4 regions of the Streptomyces tirandamycinicus genome follow, and region 2 is predicted to be linked to each of the others. Evidence: riboswitches for the same ligand, from Rfam matches in the RefSeq annotation. Region 2 holds a riboswitch; each other region holds the start of a gene.

Region 1 (3,639 bases), 1.8 Mb from region 2:
TCGGCGCCGTCACCACCCCGGCCAAGGGCACCCCGACGTTCGACCTGCCGTCCGGCGAGCTGGAGTTGGGAATCGGCATCCACGGCGAACCCGGCCGTGAACGGCGGCCGATGATGACCTCGCGGGAGATCGCGGACTTCGCCGTGGAGGCGGTCCTCGACGACCTCCGGCCGTCCAGTCCGGTGCTGGCCCTGGTCAACGGCATGGGCGCGACACCGCTGCTGGAGCTGTACGGGTTCAACGCGGAGGTCCACCGGGTGCTGGCCGAGCGCGGTGTGCCGGTGGCCCGGACCCTGGTCGGGAACTACGTCACCTCGCTCGACATGGCGGGCTGCTCGGTGACCCTGTGCGAGGCGGACGAGGAGATCCTGCGGCTGTGGGACGCCCCCGTGGAGACGCCCGCCCTGCGCTGGGGCCGCTGAGCCATGCCCGGCCCGGCCGGCGACGGCGGTGCCGCGTCCGCGGGCCGCGACGACGCGCACAAGGGAGCCGACGTGCCACGAGACGGAGACGCGGTGCTCGACGCGGAGTTCTTCCTCCGCTGGATGAACGCCCTCGCCCAGGCGGTGAACCGGGAGGCGGCGCGGCTCACCGAGCTCGACGCCGCGATCGGGGACGCCGACCACGGGACCAATATGCAGCGGGGTTTCACGGCGGTGACGGCCGCGCTGGAGAAGGACGCGCCGGACACCCCCGGTGCCGTACTGATGCTGACCGGGCGGCAGCTGATCTCGACGGTCGGCGGGGCTTCGGGGCCGCTGTACGGGACGCTGCTGCGGCGCGCGGGCAAGGCCCTCGGCGACGAGGCCGGGGTGTCGCGGGCGCAGCTCGCCGAGGCGCTGCGCGCGGGGATCGCGGCGGTGGCCCAGCTGGGCGGCGCGAAGGCCGGGGACAAGACGATGCTGGACGCGCTGGAGCCGGCGGCGGTGGCGCTGGACGAGTCCTTCGCTGCCGCGCGCGAGGCCGCGGAGGGCGGCGCGGCCGCGACCGTGCCGATGCTGGCGCGCAAGGGCCGCGCGAGCTATCTGGGCGAGCGCAGCGTCGGGCACCAGGATCCGGGGGCGACGTCCTCCGCCCTGCTGATCGGCACCCTCGAGGAGGCCGCGCGATGACCGGCGTGGTCGGGATCGTCCTGGTCTCGCACAGCGCGCAGGTCGCCGCGTCGGTCGCCGACCTCGCCAGGAGGCTGGCCGGCGCGGGCGACGGCGTGCCGGTGGCGGCGGCCGGCGGCACCGCGGACGGCGGCCTCGGCACCAGTTCGGAGCTCACCGCCCGCGCCGCGCACGAGGTGGACCGGGGGGCGGGGGTGGCGGTGCTGGTCGACATCGGCAGCGCCGTGCTGACGGTGAAGGCGCTGCTGGCCGAGGGGGACGAACTCCCGGAGCGGACCAGGCTCGTGGACGCGCCGTTCGTCGAGGGGGCCGTCGCCGCGGTGGTCACGGCGGCCGCCGGGGCCGATCTGGACGCGGTGGTGGCGGCGGCGGAGGAGGCGTACGGCTACCGGAAGGTGTGACCGTACGCATCCGTACGCGGCTTGTGATGCACCTGGTCAACGCACTAGTGTCGCAGGGCCTTGGTGAACGGGAAACCGGTGGAGTACCGGTGCGGCCCTCGCCACTGTGATCGGGAAGTCCGGCTCTCTCCGCAAGGAAGCCACTGGACCGCCGCGGGAGACCGCGGTGTCCGGGAAGGCGGAGCCCGGGCGGCATGACCCGTCAGCCAGGAGACCGGCCAGGGCGCGTTGTCCATCCACGAGGTGCTGGAGAGGTCTCCCAACCCATGCATATAGCCGAGGGGTTTCTGCCCCCTGTGCACGCGGCCGCCTGGGCCGCCGCGTCCGCCCCCTTCGTGATCCACGGTGTACGGGCGCTGACCCGTGAGGTCAGGGCGAACCCCGAGTCCACGCTGCTGCTCGGCGCGTCCGGCGCCTTCACCTTCGTGCTGTCCGCGCTCAAGATCCCTTCCGTGACGGGCAGTTGCTCCCATCCGACCGGAACGGGCCTGGGCGCGATACTGTTCCGGCCGCCGATCATGGCGGTCCTCGGCACGATCACCCTGCTCTTCCAGGCGCTGCTGCTGGCCCACGGGGGACTGACCACGCTCGGCGCGAACGTCTTCTCGCTGGCGATCGTGGGGCCCTGGGCCGGGTTCGGGGTGTACGCGCTGCTGCGGCGGTCCGGGGCGCCGCTGATGGTGGCCGTGTTCCTGGGCGCGTTCACCGCCGACCTGTCCACGTACTGCGTCACCAGCGTGCAGCTGGCGCTGGCGTTCCCCGACCCGGGCAGCGGTGTGGTGGGGGCCCTGGCCAAGTTCGGCGGGATCTTCGCGGTCACCCAGTTCCCGCTGGCGATCAGCGAGGGCCTGCTCACCGTCCTGGTGATGCGGCTGCTGGTGCAGTCGAGCAAGGGTGAGCTGACCCGGCTCGGGGTGCTCCTCCAGGGCGGGGCGAAGAAGGAGGCCGCAGTCCGATGAGCCGCAACGCGAAGATCAACACACTGCTGCTGGCGATCGTGGCCGCGCTGGCGGTGCTGCCGCTCGCACTGGGCCTGGGTGACCACAAGGAGGAGCCCTTCACCGGCGCCGACGGCGAGGCGGAGACCGCGATCACGGAGATCGCCCCGGACTACGAGCCCTGGTTCGCCCCGCTGTACGAACCGCCGTCCGGGGAGGTCGAGTCGGCCCTGTTCGCCCTCCAGGCCGCGCTGGGCGCCGGTGTCCTCGCGTACTACTTCGGGCTGCGCAGGGGCCGACGGCAGGGCGAGGCCCGGGCGGCGGCGCGGGACGGCCGGACGGCTACGCGGGACGGCCGGGCGGCGGACGCCGGTGCGGCCGATTCCGCCGGGACGGCCGATCCCGCCGGCGCGGGCGCGTAGTCCCCGATGCTGCCGATCGACGCGGCGGCGCACGGCAGCCGCTGGCGCGGCCGCCATCCGGGCGAGAAGGCGGCGCTCGGTCTGGGGCTGACGGTCTGCGCCGTCGCGCTGCCGCCGTGGCCGGGTGCCGTCCTGGTGGCCGCGGCCGCCGTCGCGGTGCTGCTCGGACCGGCCGGGGTGGCGCCCCGGCAGCTGTGGCGGGCCTGGCGCATCCCGCTGGGATTCTGCGTCACGGGTGCGGTTCCGCTGCTGTTCGCGGTGGGCGGCCCGGACGGCTTCCTGGCGCTCGCGCCCGACGGGCCCCTGCACGCGGTCCGGCTGCTGCTGCGGACGTCCGCGGCCTCGCTCGGGGTGCTGCTGTTCGCGTTCACCACCCCGATGTCCGACGTGCTGCCCCGGCTGGCCGGGGCGGGGGTGCCGGGGCCGGTGGTGGACGTGGCCCTGGTGATGTACCGGATCGCGTTCCTGCTGCTGGACGCGGTGCGCCGGATCCGCCAGGCGCAGGCCGCCCGGCTCGGTCACACCACCCGGGCGGCGGCCTGGCGGTCCCTCGCGGGGCTCGCCGCCACGGCGTTCGTGCGCGCCTTCGACCGGGCCCAGCGGCTGCAGACGGGGCTCGCCGGGCGCGGTTACGACGGGACGCTCCGGGTCCTGGTGCCGCCCGCGACGGTGTCCGTGCGCTTCCTGGCGGCGACCGCGGGCCTGCTCGCGGGGCTCGTCGCCCTCACCCTCGTACTGGAAAGGTCCGTCCTGTGAGCGGATCCGT
Region 2 (3,639 bases):
CGGCTCGTCGTGTCCGTCGCCAAGCGGTACGTCGGGCGCGGGCTGACCATGCTCGACCTCGTCCAGGAGGGCAACCTCGGGCTGATCCGCGCCGTCGAGAAGTTCGACTACGCCCGCGGCTACAAGTTCTCCACGTATGCGACCTGGTGGATCCGCCAGGCCATGTCGCGGGCCCTCGCCGACCAGGCCCGGACGATCCGCGTGCCCGTCCACGTCGTGGAGCTCATCAACCGCGTCGTGCGGGTCCAGCGGCGTCTGCTGCAGGAACACGGCTACGAGCCCACGGCGGAGGAGGTCGCCGCGCAGCTCGATCTCGCGCCCGAACGCGTCGGCGAGGTGCTGCGGCTCGCCCAGGAACCGGTGTCGCTGCACGCACCGGTCGGCGAGGAGGACGACGTCGCCCTCGGCGACCTCATCGAGGACGGCGACGCCGCGTCCCCCGTGGAGTCCGCCGCCTTCCTGCTGCTGCGGCAGCACCTCGAAGCCGTCCTCTCCACGCTCGGCGAGCGGGAGCGCAAGGTCGTCCAGCTGCGCTACGGACTGGCCGACGGCCGGCCCCGCACCCTGGAGGAGATCGGCCGGATCTTCGGCGTCACCCGGGAACGCATCCGCCAGATCGAGTCCAAGACGCTCGGCAAGCTGCGCGACCACGCCTACGCCGACCAGTTGCGCGGCTATCTGGACTGAGTCCCGCCGGGTCCCGGACGCACGGAACCGCCGGACCCCGGCCGCGCGCCCCCGCCGGCCCGGGATGAACGGACCGCCGGACCCCGGCCGAACGGACCGGCCGGGCCCGGCGGGCGTCACCCGCGAGCGGCGCCGGCGCCCCGCGCCGGGACGGCCTCGACGCCTTCGACCGCCTTGGCCGTCTCGACCGCCTTGGCGGCCTTGCGGCCGCGACCGCCGAAGGTGACGGTGAGTTCGTCCACATCGAGCAGTGGCATGACATCAACCTCGCAGCTTCGGGTCGAGGGCTTCGCGCATGGCCTCGCCGAGCAGGGTGAAGCCCAGGGCGGTGACGATGATGGCGACCGCCGGGTACATCGACATCATCGGCGCGTTGAGGCCGCGGCCAGCGCGCCCGCGGCGACCGCGCCCCCGGCGCACACCGCGGTGTGCAGGGTGCCCCAGCCGCGGTGGTCGTGCCAGAGTCTCCGTTCGACCGCGGCGGCCGCCCGCCCGAAGACCGCGACCGGGTGCCCGCGGCGTGGATCGCCGAGGAGCAGGTCACCGGCCAGTCCGGCGGCGGCGCCGTACGCGAACGTGATGTCCGGGCGCGGCAGAGCCGGCCCCCCGGGTTCGGCAGGCATGTTCGTCCTCACTCAGGGTCCGCGCCCCGGCTCGACGTGACCGGCGGCGAAGAGTTCCTGGCTCCGGGGTGCTCCCTGGTGCTCCTGGGGGAGCGCACCCGTGACAGTGGCGGGACCGCGCCGGATTCGCACCGGCTTCCTCTTCTGCCGCCGTAAGTGGCCCCGGAAGTCCACCACGGGCCCCGAACGCCCGTCAACTCGCCCTTGACCTGCGACGGGACAGGGCGCACGGCCGGCGCGGCGGGGGTGCGGGGCGGGCATGCGGCAGGGGCCGGGCACACCCGGAGGTGCGCCCGGCCCCTGCCGGAGGTCGTGCCGCGGCGTCAGACCACGATCAAGTAGATCCCGAAGGCCACGGCCGCCGCGCAGAGCGCGAAGCAGGCGTACGCGCCGGTGCGGGCGAGGCCGGCCGAGCCTCCCTGCGCGGCCGCGGCCTCCTGCCTGGAGAGACCCGCGATGCCCAGGGTGAACAGGCCCACCAGGGCGACGGTCACGACGAGGCTCACGCCGAAGACGGAGCCCAGAGCTACCCAGTCGATCTTCATGTCGTTCTTTCCTTACACCGTGGCGGCGGGCGCCGGAGCGGACTCGGAGGCCTGGGCCGGGACGGGGGCCGTCAGCGCGTCGGGCTCGGTCGCCGGGGCTGCCGTGGACGCGGCGGACGCGGTAGACGCGGCGTCCGGTGTCCCGGGCTCGGTCGCCGGGGTCGCCGCGACGCCGGCCGGGGGCGGGGAGACGGCCGCGATGGCGGTGGTGACGACGCCGGCGGGCTCGATCTCGTCGTCCGTGACATTGGTGTGGTCGACCGGCTTGCGGCGCGAGACCGTCCAGATGGCCCCGGAGCCCGCGACGAGCAGCACGGCCACGGCGGCGATGCCCCAGGTGCCCTGCTTGGTCAGGAACTCGGCGGCCGCGGCGACCAGGCCGGCGGCGGGCAGGGTCAGGCCCCAGGCGACGAACATCCGGGTCGCGGTGGACCAGCGGACCACACCGCCCTTGCGGCCGAGGCCGGCACCCATCACGGCACCCGAGCAGGACTGGGTGGTGGAGAGCGAGAAGCCGAGGTTCGAGGAGGCCAGGATGACCGTCGCGGCACTGGTCTGCGCGGCGAAGCCCTGCTGCGGCTGGAGGTCGGTCAGCCCCTTGCCCATGGTGCGGATGATGCGCCAGCCGCCGAGGTAGGTGCCGAGCGCGATCGCGACACCGGCGGAGACGATGACCCACATCGGGGGGTTCGAGCCGGGCGCGAGGACGCCTCCGGTGACCAGCGCCAGGGTGATGACGCCCATGGTCTTCTGCGCGTCGTTGGTGCCGTGGGCGAGGGAGACCAGGCCGGCGGAGGCGATCTGCCCGGCGCGGTAGCCCTTGGAGGTGGACCTGTTCTCGGTGGTGCCGCCGATGCGGTACGTCAGCCTGGTGGCGACGAGGGCCGCGAGGCCGGCGACGAGCGGCGCCGCGACGGCCGGGATCAGGACCTTGGTGACGATCGTGCCGCCGTTGACGGCCGAGAACCCGGCGGACATCACGGCGGCGCCGATGAGGCCGCCGAAGAGGGCGTGGGAGGAGCTGGACGGGAGGCCCAGCAGCCAGGTCAGCAGGTTCCAGAGGATCGCGCCGACCAGCGCGGCGAAGATCACCTCTGGCCGGATGCCCTCCTCGTTGATGATGCCGCCCGAGATCGTCTTGGCGACCTCGACCGACAGGAACGCGCCGACCAGGTTCAGCACGGCGGACATCGCCACTGCCGCCTTCGGTCTCATCGCACCCGTCGAGATGGTCGTCGCCATGGCGTTGGCGGTGTCGTGGAAGCCGTTCGTGAAATCGAACACGAGTGCTGTCACGACGACAATCGCGAGCAGCAGGGTGATGTGCTCCATGAACCGGGTACCCAGGCAATCGTTCGGATGGTAGTGGCGCGGGTGAACGTAGGGTTGTCGAGTGAACGGAAGGTGAACTGGGATGGGCTGCGGAGTGTCTCCAAGTGGGTTGCGGTCCCTCCGCTTGTGTCCGCGGCGGCGCACCGGAGCCCCCGGGCCGGGTCCGCGCCGCCCGCCGTCGCCCCGAACTGCGGGCCCGTAGCGGTCGTCGGCGGCCGCACGGCGGCCTCCACACGACCCGGCGGCGTCGCGCGGATGAACGGCGGAAGAGATTCTGGTCACTCCGGACCTCCCGCGGCGAGTCCCGCGGTCAGTTGCGGCCGATCGGCCGGCCGGCGCCGGGCCGCCGGCGGCCTCGCCACCTCCCCGCCGCAGTGCCCGTGGCGGCCTCGCCACCTCCCCGCCGCAGTGCCCGTGGCGGCCTCGCCACCTCCCCGCCGCCGCTGCCGCCC
Region 3 (3,639 bases), 2.9 Mb from region 2:
CACCGTCGACGGCGTGCTCGCGGCGCTGTTCGCCCTGCTCATCGTGGTGGTCCTGGCGGACGCCGCCCGGGTCTGCTTCCGGTCGATCAGCAAGCCGGAGACCGTCCGGCTCGCCGAGGTCCCGTACGTCGAGTCGAAGCTCGTCGCGCCCGCCGGGCTGTTCGCCACCAAGGAGGAGAAGGCGGAGCTCGCGACGGCCGGCGCCGGCGCCGGCGGCCACGAGGCTGCCGGAAGCGGCAGGACGTGAGTACCGTGGCGGGTATGGCGATGGTGAGCGGCGTGCGGCGCGCGGTGGGCTGGATCCGCTGGTACGTGCGCGAGGTCTCGGGCGAGTCGGTGTACGACCGCTATGTGGCCCACACGCGGTCGCACGACCCCGACGCGGAGGTGATGTCCCGCCGCGAGTTCGAACGCCGCCGCACGGACGAGCGGGAGGCCGACCCCCGCAAGGGGTTCCGCTGCTGCTGACCACCCGGTCCGACCGCCGCCCACGGGCCTCCGCGCCCCCTCCGGGGAAAGCGGAGGCCTGCGCCGTACCCGTGGAGCACACTGCCGACATGGACATCACCATCAGGCGCGCGGAGCCCGGCGACCACGAGGCCCTCGGGGCGGTCACGACGCGGGCGTACCTCGACGGCGGGCTGCTGGACTTCGGCGAGGACGACCCCTATCTCGCCGTGCTGCGGGACGTCCCCCGGCGGGCCGCGGAGGCCGAGGTGCTGGTCGCGGCCGACCGCGGGGGGCGGATCGCCGGCGGGGTGACGTTCACTCCGTACGGCGGGCCCTGGGCCGAGGTCGCCGGCCCGCTGGAAGCCGAGTTCCGGATGCTGGCGGTCGACCCGGCGGCCCGCGGCCGGGGAGTGGGGGAGGCGCTGGTGCGGGCGTGCGCCGAGCGCGCCCGGGCCCTCGGCTGTCAACGGCTGGTCCTCTCCACCCATTCCGCGATGCACGCCGCCCATCGCCTGTACGGACGGCTCGGCTTCGCGCGGACACCCGGGCGGGACTGGACACCCGTGCCCGGCATGCCTCCCCTGCTGACCTACGCCCTGGAGCTCTGAACGGGCTCACGACACAACATGTGGGGGGTGCCGCAACTCGCCGCCCCTACATGTATGCTCGTGCTCGCTGTCGACGCAGGGGAATCCGGTGGGAATCCGGAACTGTCCCGCAACGGTGTACCGGCGTGCGCCGGTCCGAAACCAGGACCCGTACGCCCCGTGTGAGTCCGAGAACCTGCCGACGGTGCGCCCGGACCGTCCGGCCCGGGTGCCCAGACGTCCGGGCCTCGCGGAAAAGGCCGGTGGACGCGGTCCGCCCTGCCCGGGTGTGCGTCCGTGCCCCCGCCCCGCCGGCCCCCAGCCGAGCGAGGGAGAGCACCCCGTGACCATCGCGCCGCCCGATCCTGCTTCAGCGCAGCTCGCCGACGGACCAGGCACCGCGCTCCTGCGGACCCTGACCGAGCTCACCGCCGACCTGCCCGACGCCGACCCCGGCCGGGTGGCCGCGGCCGCTCTCCGGGGCCGTCACGCGGGCTCCGACGAGGCCGAACTGCGCGAACTGGCCACGGAGGCGGCCGCCGGGCTGATCTCCGAGGACCCGGCGTACTCCCGGCTCGCGGCACGACTGCTCACCCTCACCATCGCGGACGAGGCGGCCGGCCAGGGCGCGTCCGCGTTCTCCGGCTCGATCGCCGTCGGCCACCGCGAGGGGCTGATCGCGGACCGCACCGCCGCGTTCGCCGGGGCGCACGCCCGGCGTCTCGACGCGCTGGTCGACCCGGACGCCGACGACCGCTTCGGCTACTTCGGCCTGCGCACCCTCTACAGCCGCTATCTGCTCCGGCACCCGATCACCCGCAAGGTCATCGAAACCCCGCAGTACTTCATGCTGCGCGTCGCCTGCGGTCTCGCCGAGGACGACTCCCCGCGCGCGCTGGACGAAGTGGCGTCCCTGTACGGGCTGATGAGCCGCCTCGACTACCTGCCGTCCTCCCCCACGCTCTTCAACTCCGGCACCCGGCACCCCCAGATGTCGTCCTGCTACCTGCTGGACTCCCCGCTGGACGAACTGGACTCCATCTACGAGCGCTACCACCAGGTGGCACGGCTCTCGAAGCACGCCGGCGGCATCGGCCTGTCGTACTCCCGCATCCGCTCCCGCGGTTCGCTCATCCGGGGGACCAACGGCCACTCCAACGGCATCGTGCCGTTCCTGCGCACGCTGGACTCGTCGGTGGCCGCCGTCAACCAGGGCGGCCGGCGCAAGGGCGCCGCCTGCGTCTACCTGGAGACCTGGCACGCGGACATCGAGGAGTTCCTGGAGCTGCGGGACAACACGGGCGAGGAGGCGCGCCGCACGCACAACCTCAACCTGGCGCACTGGATCCCCGACGAGTTCATGCGCCGGGTGAACGCCGACGCCGACTGGTCGCTGTTCTCCCCCGCCGACGTGCCCGAGCTCGTCGACCTCTGGGGCGACGACTTCGACGCCGCGTACCGCAAGGCGGAGGCCGCCGGGCTCGCCCGCCGCACCATCCCCGCCCGTGAGCTCTACGGGCGCATGATGCGCACCCTCGCCCAGACCGGCAACGGCTGGATGACCTTCAAGGACGCGTCCAACCGCACGGCCAACCAGACCGCGGAACCCGGTACCGTCGTCCACTCCTCCAACCTGTGCACCGAGATCATCGAGGTGACCGACGACGGCGAGACCGCCGTCTGCAACCTCGGTTCGGTGAACCTCGGCGCGTTCGTCGTACCGGACGCCGCCGACGGCGAGGAGGTGATCGACTGGGCGCGGCTGGACGACACCGTCCGCACCGCCGTGACCTTCCTCGACCGGGTCGTCGACATCAACTACTACCCGACCGAGCAGGCCGGCCGCTCCAACGCCAAGTGGCGCCCGGTGGGCCTGGGCGCGATGGGCCTGCAGGACGTCTTCTTCAAGCTGCGCCTGCCGTTCGACTCCGCCGGGGCGAAGGCGCTGTCCACGCGCATCGCCGAGCGGATCATGCTGGCCGCCTACGAGGCGTCCTGCGACCTGGCCGAGCGCCACGGATCCCTCCCGGCGTGGGAGCGGACCCGCACCGCCCGGGGTGTGCTGCACCCCGACCACTACGACACGCAGTTCGCGTGGCCCGAGCGCTGGGCCGCGCTGCGCGAGCGTGTCGCCGCCACCGGCATGCGCAACTCGCTGCTGCTCGCCATCGCGCCGACCGCCACCATCGCGTCGATCGCCGGTGTGTACGAGTGCATCGAGCCGCAGGTCTCCAACCTCTTCAAGCGCGAGACGCTGTCGGGCGAGTTCCTCCAGGTGAACTCCTACCTGGTGGACGACCTGAAGCGGCTCGGCGTGTGGGACGCGCAGACCCGGGAGGCGCTGCGCGACTCCGGCGGCTCGGTGCAGGGCCTGAACTGGATCCCGGCCCAGGTGCGGGAGCTGTACCGCACCGCCTGGGAGATCCCCCAGCGCGGCCTGATCGACATGGCCGCGGCCCGCACCCCGTTCCTCGACCAGTCGCAGTCGCTGAACCTCTTCATGGAGACGCCGACCATCGGCAAGCTCTCCTCGATGTACGCGTACGCCTGGAAGCAGGGCCTGAAGACCACGTACTACCTGCGGTCCCGCCCCGCGACCCGG
Region 4 (3,639 bases), 4.1 Mb from region 2:
TCCGCGGCGACGGCCGGATCACCACCGTCGTCGTCCGCCCGCGCGGCTGGCACCTCACCGAGGACCACCTCGAGCACGAAGGGCGCCCCGTGCCCGCCTCGCTCGTCGACTTCGGCCTGTACTTCTTCCACTGCGCGCGGCGCCAGATCGACGCCGGCCTCGGCCCGTACTTCTACCTGCCGAAGCTGGAGAACCGGTACGAGGCCCGGCTGTGGAACGACGTCTTCGTCCTCGCCCAGGAACTCCTCGGCATCCCCCGGGGCACGATCCGGGCCACGGTCCTCATCGAGACCATCACCGCCGCCGTGGAGATGGAGGAGATCCTCTACGAGCTCCGGGAGCACAGCTCGGGTCTCAACGCCGGCCGCTGGGACTACCTCTTCAGCCTCATCAAGACCTTCGGCCACCGCACCGACTTCCTGCTCCCCGACCGGGCGAAGGTCACCATGACGGCGCCGTTCATGCGCGCCTACACCGAGCTGCTCGTCCGCACCTGCCACCGGCGCGGCGCGCACGCCATCGGGGGCATGGCCGCCCAGGTCCCCGCCGGGCAACCGGAAGCCCACGAGGCGGCTCTCGCCACGGTCAGACTCGACAAGGAACGGGAGGCGGAGGACGGCTTCGACGGGTCCTGGGTCGCCCACCCCGGCCTCGTCCCGCTGTGCCGCGAGGTGTTCGACGGCGTCCTCGGGGACCGCCCGCACCAGCTCGACCGGACCCGGGACGACGTCGAGGTCACCGTCGCCGACCTGCTGTCCGTGCGCCGTGCCGGCGGTCCGCCCACGGCCGAGGGAATCCGCTCCAACATCGCCGTCGCCCTGCGCTACTTCGACGCCTGGCTCCGCGGGCAGGGCGCGGTCGCGCTGCACGGGCTCATGGAGGACGCCGCCACCGCCGAGATCGCCCGGGTGCAGATCTGGCAGTGGCTGCGGCACCGCGTCGTCGACCGCGAGACCGTGCTGCGCCTCCTCGACAACGAACTCGACGCGCTGGCGGCCGAGTTCCCCTGGGCGGCCGTCGACGAGGTCCGCGCCCTCTTCGAACGCACCGCCCTGGCCGCCGAACTGCCGCTGTTCTTCACCCCGGACGCCTACTCCCGTCACCTCGTCCAGCGCGCGGGGGCCGGATCATGAGCGCGGGCATCCGGCGCGTCGGCGTCGTCGGCGGCGGCCAGATGGGGGCAGGTATCGCCGAGGTCTGCGCGCGGTCCGGACTGGACACCGTGGTGTGCGAGGTGGACTCCGTGGCCGCCTGCGCCGCACGGGAGCGGGTCGTCGCCTCCCTGGACCGGGCGGTCGGGCGCGGGAAGCTGGAGCGGGACACGGCGCGGGACGCCCTGTCCAGGCTGGTCTTCACCGGGAACCTCGAGGACCTGGCCGACCGGCAGCTGGTCGTCGAGGCCGTCGTGGAGAACCCCGACGCCAAGACCGGGGTCTTCGCCGCCCTCGACAAGATCGTCGAAGACCCGGAGGCGATCCTCGCCAGCAACACCTCCTCCCTGCCCGTGATGCGCCTCGGTATGGCCACCGGCCGCGCCGACCGGGTGGTGGGACTGCACTTCTTCAACCCGGTGCCCGTGCTGCCGCTGGTGGAGGTCGTCACCTCGCTGCACACGTCGGCGGAAACCGCCGCGGCGGTCGAGGACTTCGCCGCGCGCCTGCTGGGCAAGACCGTGATCCGGTCGCAGGACCGGGCCGGCTTCGTGGTCAACGCCCTGCTCGTGCCGTACCTCCTGTCCGCGATCCGGATGGCGGAGTCGGGATTCGCCTCCGCCGCCGGCATCGACGCCGGCATGGAACTGGGCTGCGCCCACCCCATGGGCCCGCTGAAGCTCGCGGACCTGATCGGCCTGGACACCGTGGCCTCCATCGCGGAGTCCCTGTACGACGAGTTCAAGGAGCCGCTGTACGCCCCGCCGCCGCTGCTGCAGCGGATGGTCGAGGCCGGGCTGCTGGGCCGGAAGACCGGCCGCGGATTCCACACGTACGACCGCGGCTGAGGGGCCGCGACGGCGGCGGGAACCGAACCACCGGGCCGAGGAGCCCGGTCGGCCCGGGCTGAGGGGCCCGGGCCCCACCCCACCGGACGAGGGAGCCGGGGGGAGCAACAGGGGAGGGGGCGGGGAGCGCGATGCGCGCTCCCCGCCCTTCGGCCGCTCCGAGCACCGCGGACCGCGTCCCGCCTCACCACCGACCTCACCATCCGAAGGACGGACGGTGCTGTCCGCGGGGCCGGTGCGCGCCGTAGGCTGGCCCGTGCAGCTGGTTCGCCCCGCCCGCCAGGCGGGCTGCGTCGTAAGAGGGAACCCGGTGGGAATCCGGGACTGCCCCGCAGCGGTGAGCGGGAACGACCGCCGTCACACGCACTGGACCCGCCCGGGTCCGGGAAGCGACGGCCAGTAGGTGCCCTCCTTCGTGGAGTGGCGTGCCCGTGAGTCCGAAGACCTGCCCGTTGCCCGTGCGCGGACCACCGTGCGCGGACATCCCGGTGACCTCGAGGGCGGGTCGGCGGCGCCCTCGGACGTGGTCCGGGGGAGTTCAGACCAGACGGACGACCGCGCCCGCCACGCGGGGCCGCTCCGCCCGGTCCGCCACCTTCGCGCGCTCGTCCCCTTCTCCGGGACCTCAGGGAATCATCTCGCGAAGGAGATCTCCGTGACCGACAAGTCCGCAGCCGCGGCAGCACGGGCCACCGTGTTCGGCTACCCCCGTCAGGGCCCGAACCGGGAGCTGAAGAAGGCGATCGAGGGGTACTGGAAGGGCCGCGTCACCGCCGGCGCCCTTCGGACCACGGCCGCCGGCCTGCGCCGTGCGAACTGGCGGCTGCTCGCCGACGCCGGCGTGCACGAGGTGCCCACCGGGGACTTCTCGTACTACGACCACGTCCTCGACACCACGGTCATGGTCGGCGCGATCCCCGCCCGCCACCGGGCGGCCGTCGACGCCGACGCCCTCGACGGCTACTTCGCCATGGCGCGGGGCACCCGGGACGTGGCGCCGCTGGAGATGACGAAGTGGTTCGACACCAACTACCACTACCTGGTGCCCGAGCTGGGACCGGACACCATGTTCGCGGCAGACTCCGGCAAGCAGGTCGGCGAGCTGGGTGAGGCGCTCGCGCTCGGCCTCAGCGCCCGGCCCGTCCTGGTCGGCCCGGTCACCTACCTGCTCCTGGCCAAGCCCGCCCCGGGCGTGGCCGCCGGCTTCGACCCGCTCACCCTGCTGGACCGCCTGCTGCCCGTGTACGGGGAGATTCTGGCCGACCTGAGGGCGGCGGGAGCCGAGTGGGTGCAGCTCGACGAACCGGCCCTGGTGCAGGACCGCACCCCAGCCGAACTCGACGCGGCCGCCCGCGCCTACGCGTACCTCGGCGGGCTCCGCGACCGGCCGAAGCTGCTCGTCGCCTCCTACTTCGACCGGCTCGGCGACGCCCTGCCGGTGCTCGCCAAGGCCCCCGTCGACGGGCTCGCCCTCGACTTCACCGAGGCCGCCGCCGCCAACCTCGAAGCACTCGCGGCCGCCGGGGGCCTGCCCGGCAGGCGCCTGGTCGCCGGGGTGGTCAACGGCCGCAACATCTGGGTGAACGACCTGGAGAAGTCCCTGGCCACGCTGGGCACCCTGCTCGGGCTCGCCGGCCGGG

Evidence for each region. Region 2 has a riboswitch for cobalamin ahead of DDW44_RS07730 (cobalamin biosynthesis protein). Riboswitches for the same ligand answer to the same signal wherever they lie in the genome.
Region 1: it holds a riboswitch for cobalamin, as region 2 does, so the genes downstream of both, DDW44_RS15800 (energy-coupling factor ABC transporter permease) here and DDW44_RS07730 (cobalamin biosynthesis protein) in region 2, are expected to answer to the same signal.
Region 3: it holds a riboswitch for cobalamin, as region 2 does, so the genes downstream of both, DDW44_RS20440 (ribonucleoside-diphosphate reductase subunit alpha) here and DDW44_RS07730 (cobalamin biosynthesis protein) in region 2, are expected to answer to the same signal.
Region 4: it holds a riboswitch for cobalamin, as region 2 does, so the genes downstream of both, metE (5-methyltetrahydropteroyltriglutamate--homocysteine S-methyltransferase) here and DDW44_RS07730 (cobalamin biosynthesis protein) in region 2, are expected to answer to the same signal.

What each region holds. Positions count from the first base shown of each region.
Region 1 covers NZ_CP029188.1:3,578,898-3,582,536, forward strand. The annotation lists gene dhaK (dihydroxyacetone kinase subunit DhaK) at 1-422, shown strand, start outside; gene dhaL (dihydroxyacetone kinase subunit DhaL) at 426-1,112, shown strand; gene DDW44_RS15795 (PTS-dependent dihydroxyacetone kinase phosphotransferase subunit DhaM) at 1,109-1,513, shown strand; cobalamin riboswitch at 1,531-1,750, shown strand; gene DDW44_RS15800 (energy-coupling factor ABC transporter permease) at 1,780-2,472, shown strand; gene DDW44_RS15805 (energy-coupling factor ABC transporter substrate-binding protein) at 2,469-2,873, shown strand; gene cbiQ (cobalt ECF transporter T component CbiQ) at 2,880-3,629, shown strand; gene DDW44_RS15815 (energy-coupling factor ABC transporter ATP-binding protein) at 3,626-3,639, shown strand, end outside.
Region 2 covers NZ_CP029188.1:1,730,593-1,734,231, reverse strand. The annotation lists gene DDW44_RS07745 (RNA polymerase sigma factor) at 1-687, shown strand, start outside; gene DDW44_RS07740 (hypothetical protein) at 804-944, opposite strand; partial or broken gene DDW44_RS07735 (ABC transporter permease) at 949-1,062, opposite strand; partial or broken gene DDW44_RS07730 (cobalamin biosynthesis protein) at 1,056-1,310, opposite strand; cobalamin riboswitch at 1,342-1,500, opposite strand; gene DDW44_RS07725 (hypothetical protein) at 1,634-1,855, opposite strand; gene DDW44_RS07720 (inorganic phosphate transporter) at 1,868-3,187, opposite strand.
Region 3 covers NZ_CP029188.1:4,598,119-4,601,757, reverse strand. The annotation lists gene DDW44_RS20455 (carbon starvation CstA family protein) at 1-247, shown strand, start outside; gene DDW44_RS20450 (YbdD/YjiX family protein) at 262-468, shown strand; gene DDW44_RS20445 (GNAT family N-acetyltransferase) at 558-1,058, shown strand; cobalamin riboswitch at 1,113-1,255, shown strand; gene DDW44_RS20440 (ribonucleoside-diphosphate reductase subunit alpha) at 1,381-3,639, shown strand, end outside.
Region 4 covers NZ_CP029188.1:5,837,313-5,840,951, reverse strand. The annotation lists gene aceB (malate synthase A) at 1-1,133, shown strand, start outside; gene DDW44_RS25480 (3-hydroxybutyryl-CoA dehydrogenase) at 1,130-1,999, shown strand; cobalamin riboswitch at 2,246-2,466, shown strand; gene metE (5-methyltetrahydropteroyltriglutamate--homocysteine S-methyltransferase) at 2,655-3,639, shown strand, end outside.